2 regions of the Paenibacillus donghaensis genome follow, and region 1 is predicted to be linked to the other one. Evidence: predicted binding sites of a transcription regulator. Region 1 holds the regulator's gene; the other holds the start of a gene.

The links. The regulator CtsR, encoded in region 1, represses protease genes until heat stress. The targets are predictions, from matches to a motif close to ATGGTCAATAAAGGTCAAACA.
Region 2: a site for CtsR is predicted at 2,835-2,855, ahead of clpP (ATP-dependent Clp endopeptidase proteolytic subunit ClpP). Genes of this name have one in related genera too.

Annotation. Positions count from the first base shown of each region.
Region 1 is NZ_CP021780.1:6,316,197-6,324,378, forward strand. Features, by position in the region: gene radA (DNA repair protein RadA) at 1-745, opposite strand, end outside; gene clpC (ATP-dependent protease ATP-binding subunit ClpC) at 1,014-3,482, opposite strand; gene mcsB (protein-arginine kinase McsB) at 3,519-4,583, opposite strand; gene mcsA (protein-arginine kinase activator protein McsA) at 4,612-5,136, opposite strand; gene B9T62_RS28725 (CtsR family transcriptional regulator) at 5,167-5,628, opposite strand; gene B9T62_RS28730 (GNAT family N-acetyltransferase) at 5,906-7,078, opposite strand; rRNA gene rrf (5S ribosomal RNA) at 7,492-7,608, opposite strand; rRNA gene B9T62_RS28740 (23S ribosomal RNA) at 7,743-8,182, opposite strand, start outside.
Region 2 is NZ_CP021780.1:7,236,366-7,244,547, forward strand. Features, by position in the region: gene B9T62_RS32870 (PdaC/SigV domain-containing protein) at 132-1,226, shown strand; gene B9T62_RS32875 (GDSL-type esterase/lipase family protein) at 1,353-1,991, shown strand; gene clpP (ATP-dependent Clp endopeptidase proteolytic subunit ClpP) at 2,152-2,748, opposite strand; tRNA gene B9T62_RS32885 (tRNA-Arg) at 2,942-3,016, opposite strand; gene B9T62_RS32890 (sugar-binding transcriptional regulator) at 3,244-4,296, shown strand; gene gap (type I glyceraldehyde-3-phosphate dehydrogenase) at 4,413-5,423, shown strand; gene B9T62_RS32900 (phosphoglycerate kinase) at 5,548-6,729, shown strand; gene tpiA (triose-phosphate isomerase) at 6,755-7,507, shown strand; gene gpmI (2,3-bisphosphoglycerate-independent phosphoglycerate mutase) at 7,510-8,182, shown strand, end outside.

The DNA of each region.
Region 1 (8,182 bases):
GCAGCCGGTACGTATGATGCCGCTCACCTTCAAAGTATAGTACACAGTCAACCATATGCTCCAGCATGCGAGGACCGGCAATGGCGCCTTCCTTGGTCACATGCCCTACCAGTACCGTAGCGATCCCCCGGATCTTGGCAATCCGCATGAATCTTGTTGTACATTCCCGTACCTGTGTCACACTGCCCGGTGCACTGGTAACCTCAGGCATAAACACCGTCTGAATCGAGTCAATGACCAAGAATTGCGGTTTGATCTGATCAATCGCTTCTTCGATGCTCTCCATATTGGTCTCACACAGCACATACAGCTCTGCCGACAACGCCCCAAGACGGTCAGCACGCAGCTTGGTCTGCCTAACGGATTCCTCGCCTGAGATATAGAGCACCCTCAGCCCTTGAGTGGTTAGCGCGTGGGAGGTCTGCAGCAGCAGGGTGGACTTGCCGATTCCGGGATCTCCCCCCACCAGCACAAGCGATCCGGGCACGATGCCTCCGCCGAGCACCCGATTCAGCTCACCGATGCCTGTCAAGATGCGAGGCTCCTTGTCACTTTCTATACTTATGATCGATTGTGCCTTTTCTTTACTATGAAAAATAGGGGCATTCATTCCCTGGGTTTTGACGACGCTTTCCGTTTCCTCCACCATGGAGTTCCATTCCTGGCACCCCGGGCATTTGCCGAACCATTTGGGTGATTCGTACCCGCATTCCGTGCAGAAAAATTTAGTTTTAGGTTTGGCCATGTGCTCTCCTAACTGTCTGAACTTCTAAAATTGCGGATATTTTTGTCCTAATCAAAGTTTACCATTTCTGCCCCTTTTACGAAAGGCCATTAAGAACTGGATTTACAGTTCGTACACTTACGCACCTGAAATGCAATGCAAATAACCATTGTTTCGCACTATGGAACAAAAAAAGCTTCCGTTCCTCTACATGAAGGAACGGAAGCTTTTTATCTTAAAATATAAGAATTTATAGGTTTTACGCTATAAAGTTTCTTCTTGGTGAAGCTTATTCAGCTTCGACTTCTTTTTCCAGAGATACCGGGTCTGGGGCAGCCACCTTAGTTACCACAAGCTCTCCGTTAACCTGGTCGATATTCAGGGAGTCGCCCTTCTGAATATTGCCTTTAAGCAATTCTTCAGACAGACGGTCTTCAATATGCTTCTGAATGGCCCGGCGCAGCGGACGTGCACCGAAGGCTGGGTCATAGCCTTCTTTGGCCAGGAACGCTTTGGCTTCATCAGTAAGCACGAAGTCAACATCATGCTCACGTAGCCGTTTGCGCAGATCATCCGACATTAAGGTGACGATCTCGGCAATATGCTTCTCATCCAGCGAGTGGAAAACAATGATCTCGTCGATCCGGTTAAGGAACTCTGGGCGGAAGCTCTTCTTCAGCTCTTCCATAACCTTGCCCTTCATATTGCCATAGTCCGCACCCGCATCCTGAACAGCGGTGAAGCCCAGTGTCGAGTTCTTGCGGATCGCTTGTGCACCCACATTGGAGGTCAGAATGATCAGCGTGTTGCGGAAATCGACTACCCGGCCTTTCGAATCGGTCAGACGACCGTCTTCCAGCACCTGCAGCAGAATGTTGAAGACTTCCGGGTGGGCTTTCTCGATTTCGTCCAGCAGCACCACGGAATATGGCTTGCGGCGTACCTTCTCGGTCAATTGTCCGCCTTCTTCATAGCCGACATATCCCGGAGGCGCACCGACCAGACGGGACGTGGAGTGCTTCTCCATGTATTCCGACATATCAATCCGGATCACGGCATTCTCATCGCCGAACATCGCTTCTGCCAACGCACGGGCCAGCTCGGTTTTACCTACACCGGTAGGACCAAGGAAGATAAAGGAGCCCATCGGACGTTTCGGGTCCTTTAGTCCTGCACGTGCCCGGCGCAGCGCCCGGCTGACAGCCTTGACGGCCTCATCCTGGCCAATTACGCGTTCATGCAGAATGGATTCCATGTTCAGCAGTCGGTCTGTCTCCTCTTCCTTCAGCTTGCTGACAGGAATGCCGGTCCAGCTGGCTACAACCTGGGCGATATCCTCAGGCGTAACCTCGGAGTCAGTACGGCCTTGCTTCTCTTTCCATTGGTTCTTGGTAGTGTCCAGTTCCTCACGGATCTTCTGCTCGGTATCGCGCAGCGCCGCTGCCTTCTCGAATTCCTGGCTCTGTACAGCCGAATCCTTCTCCTTGCGGATATCATCCAGACGCATTTCCAGTTCCTTCAGGTTGGGCGGAATCGTATATGAATTCAATCTTACCTTGGAGCCGGCTTCGTCAATCAGATCGATCGCTTTGTCCGGCAGGAAGCGGTCAGGAATGTAACGATCCGACAGCTTCACAGCTTCATGGATCGCTTCATCCGTAATCTTCACACGGTGATGGGCTTCATACCGGTCACGCAGACCGAAGAGAATCTGTACGGCTTCCTCCGGTGAAGGCTGATCCACTGTAATCGGCTGGAAGCGGCGCTCCAGCGCGGCGTCTTTCTCGATGTATTTGCGGTATTCGTCCAAGGTTGTTGCCCCGATGCACTGCAGCTCTCCACGGGCCAGTGCGGGCTTTAGAATGTTGGAGGCATCAATTGCGCCTTCCGCACCGCCTGCACCAATCAAGGTGTGCAGCTCATCGATGAAGAGAATAATATTTCCTGCCTGGCGAATCTCATCCATAATTTTCTTGAGACGGTCTTCGAATTCACCACGGTATTTCGTACCGGCAACAACAGAACCCATGTCCAGAGTCATTACACGTTTATCGCGCAGCGTCTCGGGGATCTCGTTGTTGATGATTTTCTGGGCAAGTCCTTCGGCGATCGCCGTTTTACCTACACCGGGTTCGCCGATCAGCACCGGATTGTTCTTCGTCCGGCGGCTCAGCACCTGAATTACGCGCTCAATTTCCTTGCTGCGCCCAATAACAGGGTCCAGGTTGCCGTCCTTCGCATAAGCGGTCAGATCGCGGGCCAGTCCATCCAGCGTTGGCGTACTGACGTTCGCCGGTGTACCACTGTGGCTGGAAGCCGCCTCGCTGCTGCCCAGGAGCTGCAGTACCTGCTGGCGCGCCTTATTGAGGCTGATGCCGAGGTTGTTCAGCACACGTGCCGCTACCCCTTCACCTTCACGGATAAGTCCAAGCAGGATGTGCTCTGTGCCGACATACGTATGGCCCAGCTTGCGGGCTTCGTCCATCGACAGCTCGATGACTTTTTTGGCGCGAGGAGTATACGCTATGTTCGTTGGCTGCTCCTGGCCTCTGCCGATCAGTGTTTCCACTTCATCCTGAATCTTCTCCAGACCCAGTCCCAAACCGATTAAAGCTTTGGCGGCAATGCCGTCCCCTTCACGAATAAGTCCGAGCAAAATATGTTCAGTGCCGATATTGTTGTGTCCTAGACGAACTGCTTCTTCCTGCGCCAGTGCCAACACCTTCTGTGCACGTTCCGTAAATCTTCCAAACATCATATCTCCTGCACCTCCATGAATAATAGATATCTATAGTTAATGTTGTGATCCCAAAGTTTCCCGGAGCAGCTTTGCCCGGTACATATCGCGTTCAGTGGCTGTCATCTCGTCACCGAACATTTTCTGCAGAAATCCTGGCTGTGTCTTCACATTCAGTTCATTCAGCACGGAAATCGATGGCCCCTCTAGAATGCCAAGGTCTACCCCCAGCCTTACATCGGACAGCCGCTGTGCCGACTCCTTCAGCTCCATCAGCGCCGCATACGACAATATTCCGTAGGAGCGCTTCACGCGGTCGGTAATCCGCAGGGCCGAATCGGAAAGCAGCCGTTCTCTTGCATTGCGTTCATGCTCAATGATCTGGGTGACTACACTATGCAGATTCTCGATAATCTCACTCTCGGTCTGGCCCAGCGTAATCTGGTTGGAAATCTGAAAGATATTCCCCACTGCTTCGCTGCCTTCCCCGTAAATTCCTCTAACGGTCAGCCCCACCTGATTCACAGCGGACAGAATCCGGTTGATCTGATGGGTCATCACCAGCGCCGGCAGATGAACCATTACGGATGCCCTCAGCCCTGTGCCCACATTGGTGGGACAGCTGGTGAGATAACCGCGCTTATCGTCAAAAGCATAATTGACTGCAGCCTCAAAGATGTCATCAATTGCAGTAGCGCGTTGCCATGCTTCCCGGACCTGCAGCCCCGGGTACAGACACTGGATGCGGAGGTGGTCCTCCTCATTGATCATAATGCTGACGGACTCATCATCATTCAGCACCACAGCACCACCGCGTGAATCGTTAGCCAGATTAGGACTGATGAGATGCTTCTCGACCAGTACCTTTTTGTCCAGCTCCTCCAGATCTTCAAGCTTCAGCAGTTCGAAAACGCCAAATCCAGTATCCGTTCCCTTATTGAATACGGGAGCCAGCTGCTTCAGCACCTCTTCGGCCTGCGCATGGGAAGCCAGCATGGGAAAAGGTAGCTGCTGCAAATTACGGGCGATTCGCATCCGGCTGCTAAGTACAATTTCACAGTGGCTGCCGCCGGAACGCATCCAATCGCTGAGGGCTTGTTCGGTAAACCGGAGACTTGACATGTCGTATCCCCCTTATATATCAAAGACTTTACTCTTGTGTAATTTCTTTTTCAAGTCGGCGGATCTGATCCCGCAGACCTGCTGCGGTTTCGAACTCTTCCTGAGAGATGCTCTGCTGAAGATCCTGCTTCAGCTCCTCAATTTGCCGCTTGAACATGATCTTCGCTCCCGCACGTTTGGGAAGCTTGCCTACATGGGATGTGCTGCCATGCACCCGCTTGAACAGCGGATCAAGCGCACTGTTGAAATAGTTGTAGCACGAGCTGCAGCCGAACCGGCCCAGCTTGCTGAACTGCGAATAAGTCATTCCACAGTTGTCACAGCGCAAGCTCTGCGTATTCTTGGTGGCGGCTGTCTTCTCCTTGCCGGCTCCTTCCAGATCAAGCAGACCGGACAGCAGGCTGTGGATGGAGAAGCCACCGGACGTTCCGGGGAGTACCTCCCCTTTCTCACGCGCACAGCTTTCGCAGATGTGAAACTCAGTCTTTTCTCCACTGACGATCTTGGTGAAATGAAGTGTTGCGGGTTTGACGCCGCATTCCTGGCATAACATAAACGTCAGGCCCTCCCTTATCGTTGACAATTATTTGCCTAACAAAGAGATTAACATAGCCTTCATGATCTTGGCACGAATCTCATCCCGGTACGGAAGATTAACCGCAAGGCATTCCCGGGAAACTGCGGAACGCATGAGACACGCTTCACGTTTGGTGAGAAACAGAGCTTCCTCCAGCTGATAAATCAGCCCGTCGGCAGCATTCTGATCAATCCCGCTGCCTATCGTATGATTCAGGTGCACATGGAGCGCCACGTTCTGGGGCAATTCAAACCGTTGAATTCGGATGTAGCCGCCGCCGCCGCGCTTGCTTTCCACTATATAGCCCTTCTCCAGAGTGAAGCGTGTACTAATTACATAATTAATCTGTGACGGTACGCATGAGAACTGGTCCGCCAGGTCATTCCGCTGGATTTCCACCGTACCTTCGGGACTTTCATGCAAAATATTCTTCAGATATTGTTCAATAATATCGGAGATATTGCGCATCACTCATCCTCCAGTATTCAAAGCATTATCATGCCGCTTACGGGTGATTTCTAACAAAATTTAACCTGCGTCCAGGCAGCGAATCTACATAGCGGCAGTCAACCACTATCCAAATTGCCTTAATCCTGATGCTGGAATGACCTAAATCCGTCAAGAATTGCCCCGATAAGCTTTTCGTTAGACTTTGACTTTCTTTGACTTTTTAACATTATACCATATTCTCACTGAATGCCAAGTGGGCAGTATTATTTTTTACGTATTGGAGCCAATGTATTCTTTAGAAAAAATCAAACAATGCCGTCTGGGCAGGCAGTACAGCCTCTTCCAGCCATTCGATTGCAGCCTCAGTACCGTTTAGCAGACCGAAGCGGGCCAACTCACTCGGGCGTTTATACCCAAGCAGCAGCACAGTTAATGTCCCTATACTGCATGTCAGCTCAGCCGTGTTGTCTTCCCCTTTTATTTGATTCAGCTGGGACTCCCCCTCCGCAGACACGTTCCATTCCCATAACCCGTTGTTCCAAGGAGCCTCATGATCTTCTATATAAAAGGTCTTCCTGCTTATTACCCCTTGTGCCCTTAGTTTGTAACGTTCCAATAAAGCTTGGGCATTAACGATCCGGGCCATGAAATAGGGATAATTCTCCTGGGCGATCCGGGGATCAGGCAGCAGATAAGGCAGCATGTCGTCAGCAGGCACCAGCTTGAGCGAAGCACTCGTTACCATCGAATCGTGGTTGGCCAAAAAAGTCCACAGTCCCTGCCGTGCCTGCTCGTTCAGATAAATGAATTCATCGATACGGAGCACCTTGTTTTCTATTTTATAGATCACATAGCCCTTAGGTTCACCCGATATGGAATAAAATACGGCTTGATGCCAATCCTCATTCAGAATGGAGTGCTCCCACCAATCGCGGTCCCGCTTCAGCGTACCGTTATAGTTGGCCGCAAATTGCTGATAGAGCCTGTCCAGCGTCTCCACAGTATCGACATCACGTTTTACAACGCCCTCTATCTCCACTTTTTTGGGAAAGTTGCTCACAGGAATGGTGTATTTCTTATATTCACAGAAGACTTCCCAACCAAATCTGCGGTAAAAAGGGATCAAAAACGGATGCAGCAGGGAAATGGCATGCCCAGCCTCATTCATGGTCTGCAGGGTGTGTGTCAGCAGTTTGGAGACCAGCCCTTGTCTGCGGTTCTCTGGCCAGGTGGCTACTCCGGCAATCCCTCCCATAGATACCGGTTGTCCCTGTATGTATATTTGCAAGGGGAGTATAGTTAATTTGGCACCCAATGCTTCCTGATCAAAAATCCCCCATATCCGGTCCGGTTTAAATCTCTGCTTAGCCTTCAATCGATCTTCATCAGACAGCTTGTACTGAAATGCATACTCAGACAAGCTAACGCTAACGTCGAATTCTTCCTCTTTCAGTTGCCTGATCTCCATCATATTCACCTCATTCATTGAATTATATTCTTTAAGAGAGTATACCAAGCTACCCCTGCCTAACGCTAATCCAAAAAAGCAGCCGATCATATCCAGTAAAGTTATCAACAGCTTACACACAGATAACTCAGTTGTTCATAGTTAAAATCGACGTCAACAAAAGTTATCCACTGTTTTCAATTATTTATCCACATATCCCGGAAAATATCCACAAAATCAGTGTATTACTCCACCTTTTCTTGACATATCTAATTCATTGTGTATAAAACAGGCTTGAAGAAAGCTGAAATATCCGCATATCCTGTAATTTGTTTATAACTTTTCTGTACATTTTCACGAACTATCCACAGGATCTCCACAGGCTGCACAACGCAAAAAAACCACTGTTGAGTGATCAACAGTGGTCTTCATGTGCTTGGCGGCGTCCTACTCTCCCAGGACCCTTCGGTCCAAGTACCATCGGCGCTGGAGGGCTTAACGGTCGTGTTCGGGATGGGTACGCGTGGAACCCCTCCGCTATCGCCACCAAACGGGTTTTTTCCGCTCGTGCTACTCCCCGAATTCCTTCAGGAAAATAACCGACTACAGAAAAGACATGCACCTTAAAATCTTTCAGGCTTAATCGCCTGAAAACTGAATCCGAAACAAATCTGCGTTTTAAGATGTGGATAAGCCCTCGACCGATTAGTATTGGTCAGCTCCATGCATTGCTGCACTTCCACCTCCAACCTATCTACCTCGTCGTCTTCAAGGGGTCTTACTAATTGGGAAATCTCATCTTGAGGGGGGCTTCACGCTTAGATGCTTTCAGCGCTTATCCCGTCCGTACGTAGCTACCCAGCCATGCTCCTGGCGGAACAACTGGTGCACCAGCGGTACGTCCATCCCGGTCCTCTCGTACTAAGGACAGCTCCTCTCAAATTTCCTGCGCCCACGACAGATAGGGACCGAACTGTCTCACGACGTTCTGAACCCAGCTCGCGTACCGCTTTAATGGGCGAACAGCCCAACCCTTGGGACCTACTTCAGCCCCAGGATGCGATGAGCCGACATCGAGGTGCCAAACCTCCCCGTCGATGTGGACTCTTGGGGGAGATAAGCCTG
Region 2 (8,182 bases), 920 kb from region 1:
GTAATAACAAGTGCTTCATTTTCACTGAAAAACGAAGAAACTGTAAGCGTCCTTGTAACTCTAACGGAGTTAGGCTTCGTTATACTAAGAGGTAGAGTTTAAACATCGCACCTGCGGAAGGAGAAATATAGATGTCCTATTTTACTAAAAAACACGCTCGTCAATGGGGAACCGGTCTGCTGATCGCAGGCCTTCTGGCCGGAGGAGGATTGCTGCCCGCAGAAACTAGCCATGCAGCAGCAACTACGCAGAAGCAAGCCGCTTCGATCGCCGTACTGAAGTATAACGGAGCAATTACGCAGCAGACTGGAGTTGTGGTGAACGGAGAAGTATGGGTGCCGGTAACCTTCCTGCGTGATGTGCTGAAGATGCCGCTCGCCTATGATAAGGCTGAGAATGCCTATACGGTGGGAAGCGGAGTCAAACAAGTGAAACTGTCATTGTATAACGGATCTGCCTCCATCTCCGTAAATAACGTCTATATTAAAGACCATGAGGGGAAATTGTTGAACAACCGCCTGTATGTCCCGGCTGGGCTGCTCAGTGACTATCTGGGCTACAAGACCGATTGGAGTGCCTCCTCGGGCCGTCTGAACGTAGTTGCTAAAGCGAACAATGCTCTGACTATTACGACTCAGACGATCTCCAATAACAAGCAGGATGTTACTGTAGAGCTGGATTATCCGCAGATCAGCGGAATGGCGAATGCGGCGGCCCAAGCCAGAATCAACAGCCTGCTGAAGCAGGACATTACCAACTTCGCAGCTGCTGCCGATAAAGGCATCAAGAACCGCGGCAAGGAAGAGAACCCTTACGAATATGAATCGTCCTATCTGGTAAGCTACAATCAGGACGGTGTGCTGAGTCTGATTACCAACCAATATAGCTATATGGGTGGAGCGCATGGAAATACGTACCGTCAGGGCTACACCTTCTCGCTGAAGAATGGCAAACGGCTGCTTCTGGGCGATCTGTTTGGAGCCAATTCTTCTTACAAAAAACAGCTGAATGCCAAGCTTGATAAGCTTGTTAAGGCTGAGGGCGGGTATCTCGGCGGTTTCAACGGGCTAACCAGCGAGAAATTCTTCTATCTGAAGGAAGGGCAGGTTGTACTGTTCTTCCAGCCTTATGAATATACGGCCTATGCCGCAGGATCCCCTGAGTACAGCTTCAGCTTCAAGGAATTGCTGCCTGACGGCAGCAGCCCTTTTGCCGCGTATAAATAAAGTCTCGGCATGGTCCTGGTGTCTGAACAGGGCGTATTCCAGGCAGGGACATCTCACCGTTGCCTGATCTCTAGAGCCATCATATGCTGAATAAGGTACAGCTTAGGATGGGAGGGAGGTGACGTGATGACTGATCTTTATGTTGCGATTGGGGATTCGCTGACCACCGGTTTTGGCGCCCTGCCAGGGAACGGCTTCGTTCCTGTATACCGCAGGATGGCAGCCGGCCGTTTGCGCAGAGAGGTAATCTCCAATAATCTGGGCGTGAACGGTCTTACCACCGCGGGACTGAAGCAGCGGCTGCAAGGCTACCCTATGTATAGACAAGCGATTGGCAACGCAGAGATTATTACCCTGTCTATCGGTGGCAACGACCTGATACGGGCAGCCAGGGCTTCCTCCGGGCAGCCGGGCAATGCCACCGCGCTATTGCAGCAGGCCTTGCAGGAATGCAAACGGAATTTCGCTGAAATTATGGCGATGCTTAACCACTGGAAAGGTGCGGGTCGCAGTCCATATATCATTCGGGTCGTGGGGTTATACAACCCTTATCCACAGGTGGAAGCGGCCACAGACTGGGTAAGGCAGTTCAACCGCTATGCTTCCCAGTGCAGCAGCCGTGATTGCGGATTTGCTTCGATTTATAACGAGTTTGCCGGGAATGAACGGGGTCTGCTGTCCATCGACCATGTTCATCCGAACGGGCGGGGCTACCGGGTGATTGCTGATAAGCTGAACGGTCTTGGATATGGGCGGCTATATTGAGTCTGGCATTACGGATGTGGCTAAAATACAATATTACACAAAGAACCAGTAAAGTTCCTGTTCATCAGGAGCTTTACTGGTTCTTTGTGATGATGCCCGCATAAAAATGACCGCTATCCGCAACTTTCCTGCGGATAACGGTCAAGGGTCAAGCTATGGCTTACACGCCTACAGGCATAGGTTTCTCGATAACCTTATCTACGATACCATAAACCGCAGCATCTGCAGCACTCATGAAGTAATCACGGTCCGTATCCTTCTCGATCTTCTCCAGCGGCTGGCCGGTACGTTCAGACAAGATGCGGTTCAGCTTATCGCGCAGCTTGATGATGCGGCGGGCACGGATCTCGATGTCCGAAGCCTGGCCTTGGGCACCGCCGAGCGGCTGGTGGATCATGATTTCACTATTAGGCAAGGCGAAGCGTTTGCCTTTGGCACCGGCGTTAAGCAGGAACGCTCCCATGGAAGCGGCCATACCCACACAGATGGTGGAGACGTCCGGTTTAATGTATTGCATGGTATCAAATATAGCCATACCTGCAGTAATCGAGCCGCCTGGGCTGTTTACATACAGATGAATGTCTTTCTCCGGGTCTTCGGCAGCCAGGAACAGCATTTGGGCAATGATGGAATTGGCAACCACGTCATTAACCTCCGTTCCAAGGAAAATGATGCGGTCCTTCAGCAGGCGGGAATAGATGTCATAAGCGCGCTCACCGCGGTTGCTCTGTTCTACTACCATAGGAATATAACTCACGTGGAAAACCTCCTTGATATGTGTGTTTCGAATGGATTCATTTTTACTGTTACCGTATTAACCACATGATAAACAAATTCAAACAAAAAGTCAAAGAAAGTCAAACTTAGTTAATAAAAAAAGAGCCGGGTTCCGGCTCTTTGGTTAAATAGTAATATAGGCAGTGCTAAATTATGCACTAATTTGTAAATAATGGCGCGCCCGCCAAGAATCGAACTTGGATCTCAGGCTTCGGAGGCCTACGTCATATCCATTGGACCACGGGCGCAACAGAAATTATTATAATACAGTTCTCCGCGAAAAGCAATGGGTTATTCAATGCGATAAATAGTGGACATGCATAGGATGAAAAGGGATTGAGAATTCTACTCTCGGAAGACTTGCACTTCACCTAAGTTTTGGGTAGAATATGGGTGGGACTTAAAAAGTTAACCCGGGACATTTTGAGACCATGAACTAAGGGATAGAGAAAGACGAAGATGCAGGAGTGAAAGCATGCGTAACTTATTAGAAATCCAAAAGCAGCTTTTGCCTGATCTCATGGAAACCCTTAAGAGACGGTATACGATTCTTCATCAGATCATGTTGTCCGATATTATCGGCCGCAGAACACTTGCCGCATCGCTGGATATGACCGAGCGGGTACTGCGTGCCGAGACGGATCTTCTGAAATCGCAAGGGCTCATCGAGATCGAGAACGTCGGCATGCGTATCAGCGATGCCGGTCGCAGACTGCTTGACCTGCTGGAGCCGATCGCCAAGAGCCTGTTTGGCCTGGATGATCTGGAAGAGAAGATTCGTAGCACCTACGGTCTGAACAAAGTGATTGTTGTACCGGGAGACTGCGAGTCTTCGATGTTCACGAAACGTGAGCTTGGCCGGGCAGGCGCCAAAGCGCTGCTCAGCGTTCTGCAGCCGGGAGATACCGTTGCTGTCACAGGCGGATCTACACTGGCCGAGATGGCCGATCAGCTCACCCCGCCGCTAACTCTTTCCTATAAGGATGCCTGGTTTGTACCGGCGCGCGGAGGACTTGGGGAGAGCATGGAGATTCAAGCCAACACGATTGCTTCAACGATGGCCAAGCGCGTCGGAGCCAATTACCGGCTGCTGCATGTCCCTGACCTGCTCAGCGAGAATGCCTACCAGTCGCTGGGCGTGGACTCCAACATAGGCGAGATTGTGCAGATTATCCGCAGCTCGCGCATTATTGTGCATGGAATCGGGGATGCCATAGAGATGACCCGCCGCCGGAAGCTAGATGAGGCCACGGTCTCGCAGATTCAGGAAGAAGGCGCGGTGGCAGAATCCTTCGGCTATTATTTCAATGAAGATGGTGAAGTCGTTCATACGATGCTTACCATGGGGCTGCGCTTGGAGGATATTATGCGCACGGAGACGGTTGTAGGGATCGCAGGCGGCAAGCGTAAAGCGAAGGCGATTCATGCGATGCTGCGTTTCGGGCAAGAGAATATTCTTATCACCGACGAAGCGGCAGCTCTTGAAATCGACAAGGAAATCGACAAGCAGCTGCAGCAAATGGAGTAGCCACCATAATATGGGAAGCATTCATGGTAATTATGCATTATACTTAACATTGTTGTCTTGACAGGCTTTACGGCCTGTCTTGAATAAATAAAACGAAATCTAGGAGGAACTATTCAATGAGTGTAAAAGTTGGAATTAATGGTTTTGGACGTATTGGACGCCTTGCCTTCCGCCGTATTCAGAATGTAGAAGGTATCGAAGTGGTAGCAATCAACGACTTGACTGACGCTAAGATGCTTGCGCATTTGCTTAAATATGATACAACTCAAGGTACTTTCCAGGGTGATGTGGAAGTACATGATGGATTCTTCAAAGTAAACGGTAAAGATGTTAAGGTTCTGGCGAACCGCAACCCAGAAGAATTGCCTTGGGGCGAGCTGGGCGTTGACATCGTTCTGGAATGTACTGGTTTCTTCACTACTAAAGAAGCCGCTGAGAAACACTTGAAAGGCGGAGCTAAGAAAGTAGTAATCTCTGCTCCAGCTACTGGCGACATGAAAACTGTCGTATACAACGTTAACCATGATATCCTTGATGGTTCCGAAACTGTAATCTCCGGCGCATCTTGCACAACGAACTGCCTGGCTCCTATGGCCAAAGTTCTGCAGGACAAATACGGCATCGTTCAAGGTTTGATGACTACGATCCACGCTTACACAGGCGATCAGAATACTCTGGATGCTCCGCATGCCAAAGGCGACTTCCGTCGTGCGCGTGCAGCTGCTGAGAACATCATTCCTAACACTACCGGTGCTGCTAAAGCCATCGGCCTGGTTATCCCTGAGCTGAAAGGCAAATTGGATGGCGCGGCTCAACGTGTTCCAGTTGCAACTGGTTCCCTGACTGAGCTGGTAACTGTTCTTGAGAAGAAAGTAACTGTTGAAGAAATCAACGCTGCTATGAAGGCTGCTTCTGATTCCGAAACTTATGGTTACACTGAAGATGAAATCGTATCTTCCGACATCAAGGGCAGCACTTTCGGTTCCCTGTTCGACGCTACACAGACTAAGGTTATGACTGTTGGCGACAAACAATTGGTTAAGACTGTAGCTTGGTATGACAATGAAATGTCCTACACTGCACAATTGATTCGTACTTTGGAGCACTTCGCTAAGCTGGCTCAATAATATCGGATTATTATAAGTAGGTAACTTCTATAGAGCGGAAACAGAAATTCCTTGTTTCCGCTCTTTCTAAAGTTATTCCCTCGGATTTCGGATTGAACCAATATTGGGTGTGGAGGAACTAATCATGAACAAAAAAAGTGTCCGTGATGTAGAAGTAAAAGGCAAACGCGTATTCGTGCGTGTGGATTTCAACGTGCCTATGGAAGATGGCAAAATTACGGATGATACCCGTATCCGTGAAACGCTCCCAACAGTTAAATACTTGATTGAGAACGGTGCTAAGGTCATTCTGGCGAGCCACATGGGCCGTCCAAAAGGCCAATTTGTTGATTCCATGCGGCTCACCGGCGCTGCTGAGCGTTTGTCCGAACTTCTGGGTAAACCGGTAGCCAAAGCTGATGAAGCCATTGGCGAAGCAGTCAAAGCACAAATTGCCAAGCTTGCTGAAGGCGATGTACTGGTGCTTGAGAACGTACGCTTCTATCCTGGCGAAGAGAAAAATGATCCTGAACTGGCTAAGCAGTTCGCTGAACTGGCTGACCTGTTCGTCAACGATGCTTTTGGTGCGGCTCACCGTGCCCATGCATCGACTGAAGGCATTGCTCACCTTCTGCCTGCGGTATCCGGCCTTCTGATGGAGAAGGAATTGTCTGTACTGGGCAAAGCTCTGTCCAAACCTGAACGTCCCTTCACCGCGATCATTGGCGGTTCCAAGGTTAAAGACAAAATCGATGTTATCGACAACCTGCTGAATCTGGCTGACAACGTACTGATTGGCGGCGGCCTTTCTTACACCTTCACCAAGGCACAGGGCCACGAAATCGGCAAATCGCTGGTTGACAACGATAAGCTGGATGCCGCTCTTGGTTTCATCGAAAAAGCCAAGAAGCTGGGCAAAAACTTCGTGCTTCCGGTTGACGTAGTGGTTGCTGACAAGTTCGGCGCAGATGCCAACACCAAGATTGTGAATGTCGACGAAATTCCTGCAGACTGGGAAGGTCTTGATATTGGACCGAAGACTCGTGAAATCTATGCCGATATTATCAAAAACTCCAAGCTGGTTGTTTGGAACGGACCGATGGGCGTATTTGAAATTGATATCTTCGCCGAAGGTACGATTGCCGTAGCCAAAGCTTGTGCAACTACAGAAGGTTACACTGTGATCGGCGGCGGCGATTCCGCAGCTGCAGCAGAGAAATTCCACCTGGCTGACCAAATGGATCACATCTCCACTGGCGGCGGCGCATCACTCGAGTTCATGGAAGGCAAGGTACTTCCTGGCGTAGAAGCACTGAACGACAAGTAAGACGTAGAAGGAGGCCATTCAAACCATGAGAACCCCAATTATTGCCGGCAACTGGAAAATGTTCAAAACGGTTCCGGAAGCTGAAAGCTTCATCGCTGACATCAAAGGCAAAGCGGAAGTTGAAGGTGTGGAGACCGTAATCTGCGCACCGTTCACTAACCTGCCTGCTCTGGTAGCAGCAGTGAAAGGCACAGACATCAAGATTGGCGCACAGAATCTGCATTTCGAAGACAATGGCGCATTCACAGGCGAGATCAGCGGCGTAATGCTGAGCGATCTGGGTGTGGAATATGTTATTATCGGACACTCCGAGCGCCGCGCTTATTTCGGCGAAACAGACGAAATCGTGAACAAGAAGCTGCACGCAGCCTTCCGTCACGGTATTACTCCAATCGTCTGCGTAGGCGAGAAGCTGGAAGAGCGCGAAGCTGACCAGACCAAGGCTGTCTGCAAAGTACAGACTGAAGCTGCATTTGAAGGCCTCAGCGCTGAACAAGCGGCCAAGGTGGTTATCGCTTATGAGCCAATCTGGGCGATCGGCACAGGCAAATCCTCCACTTCCCAGGATGCCAATGAAGTTATTGCTTACATCCGCAGCCTTGTCAAAGGCCTGTATGATGAAGCAACGGCTGAAGCGGTTCGCATTCAATACGGCGGCAGTGTGAAACCTGAGAATGTAACGGAATATATGGGTCAAAGCGATATCGACGGCGCACTTGTCGGCGGTGCCAGCTTGCAGCCTGCATCCTTTGTCTCCCTGGTTGAGGGGGCGAAGTAAAGATGTCAGCTCCTAGACCTGTAGCACTGATTATCATGGACGGTTTCGGATTGCGCGCAACGAATGAAGGCAATGCTGTTGCTCAAGCCAACAAACCCAACTATGACCGTTATCTGACTCAATATCCGAATACCACGCTTACCGCTTGCGGCGAAGCGGTGGGTCTACCGGAAGGACAGATGGGCAACTCTGAAGTGGGCCATCTGAATATCGGCGCTGGCCGGATCGTCTATCAGGATCTGACCCGTATCGACAAGTCCATCCGTGACGGAGAATTCTTCGACAACGAAACGCTGGTTGCAGCCGTAAGAAATGCGAAATCAACCGGCAAGAAGCTTCATCTGTATGCGCTGGTATCCGACGGTGGGGTACACAGCCATATTAACCATCTGTTCGCAATGCTTGATCTGGCCAAAAAAGAAGATTTGCATGAAGTGTATATCCACGCTTTCATGGATGGACGCGATGTACCTCCGGACAGTGGACAGAAATTTGTTCAGGATCTGGTAGCCAAGATTGAAGAAGTAGGCGTGGGCACCATTGCAACGGTATCCGGACGCTACTTCGCTATGGACCGTGACAAGCGTTGGGAGCGTGTAGAGAAGGCTTACCGTGCGATGGTTTATGGCGAAGGCCCGAAATATACCGATGCATTGCAAGCCATTACTGCATCTT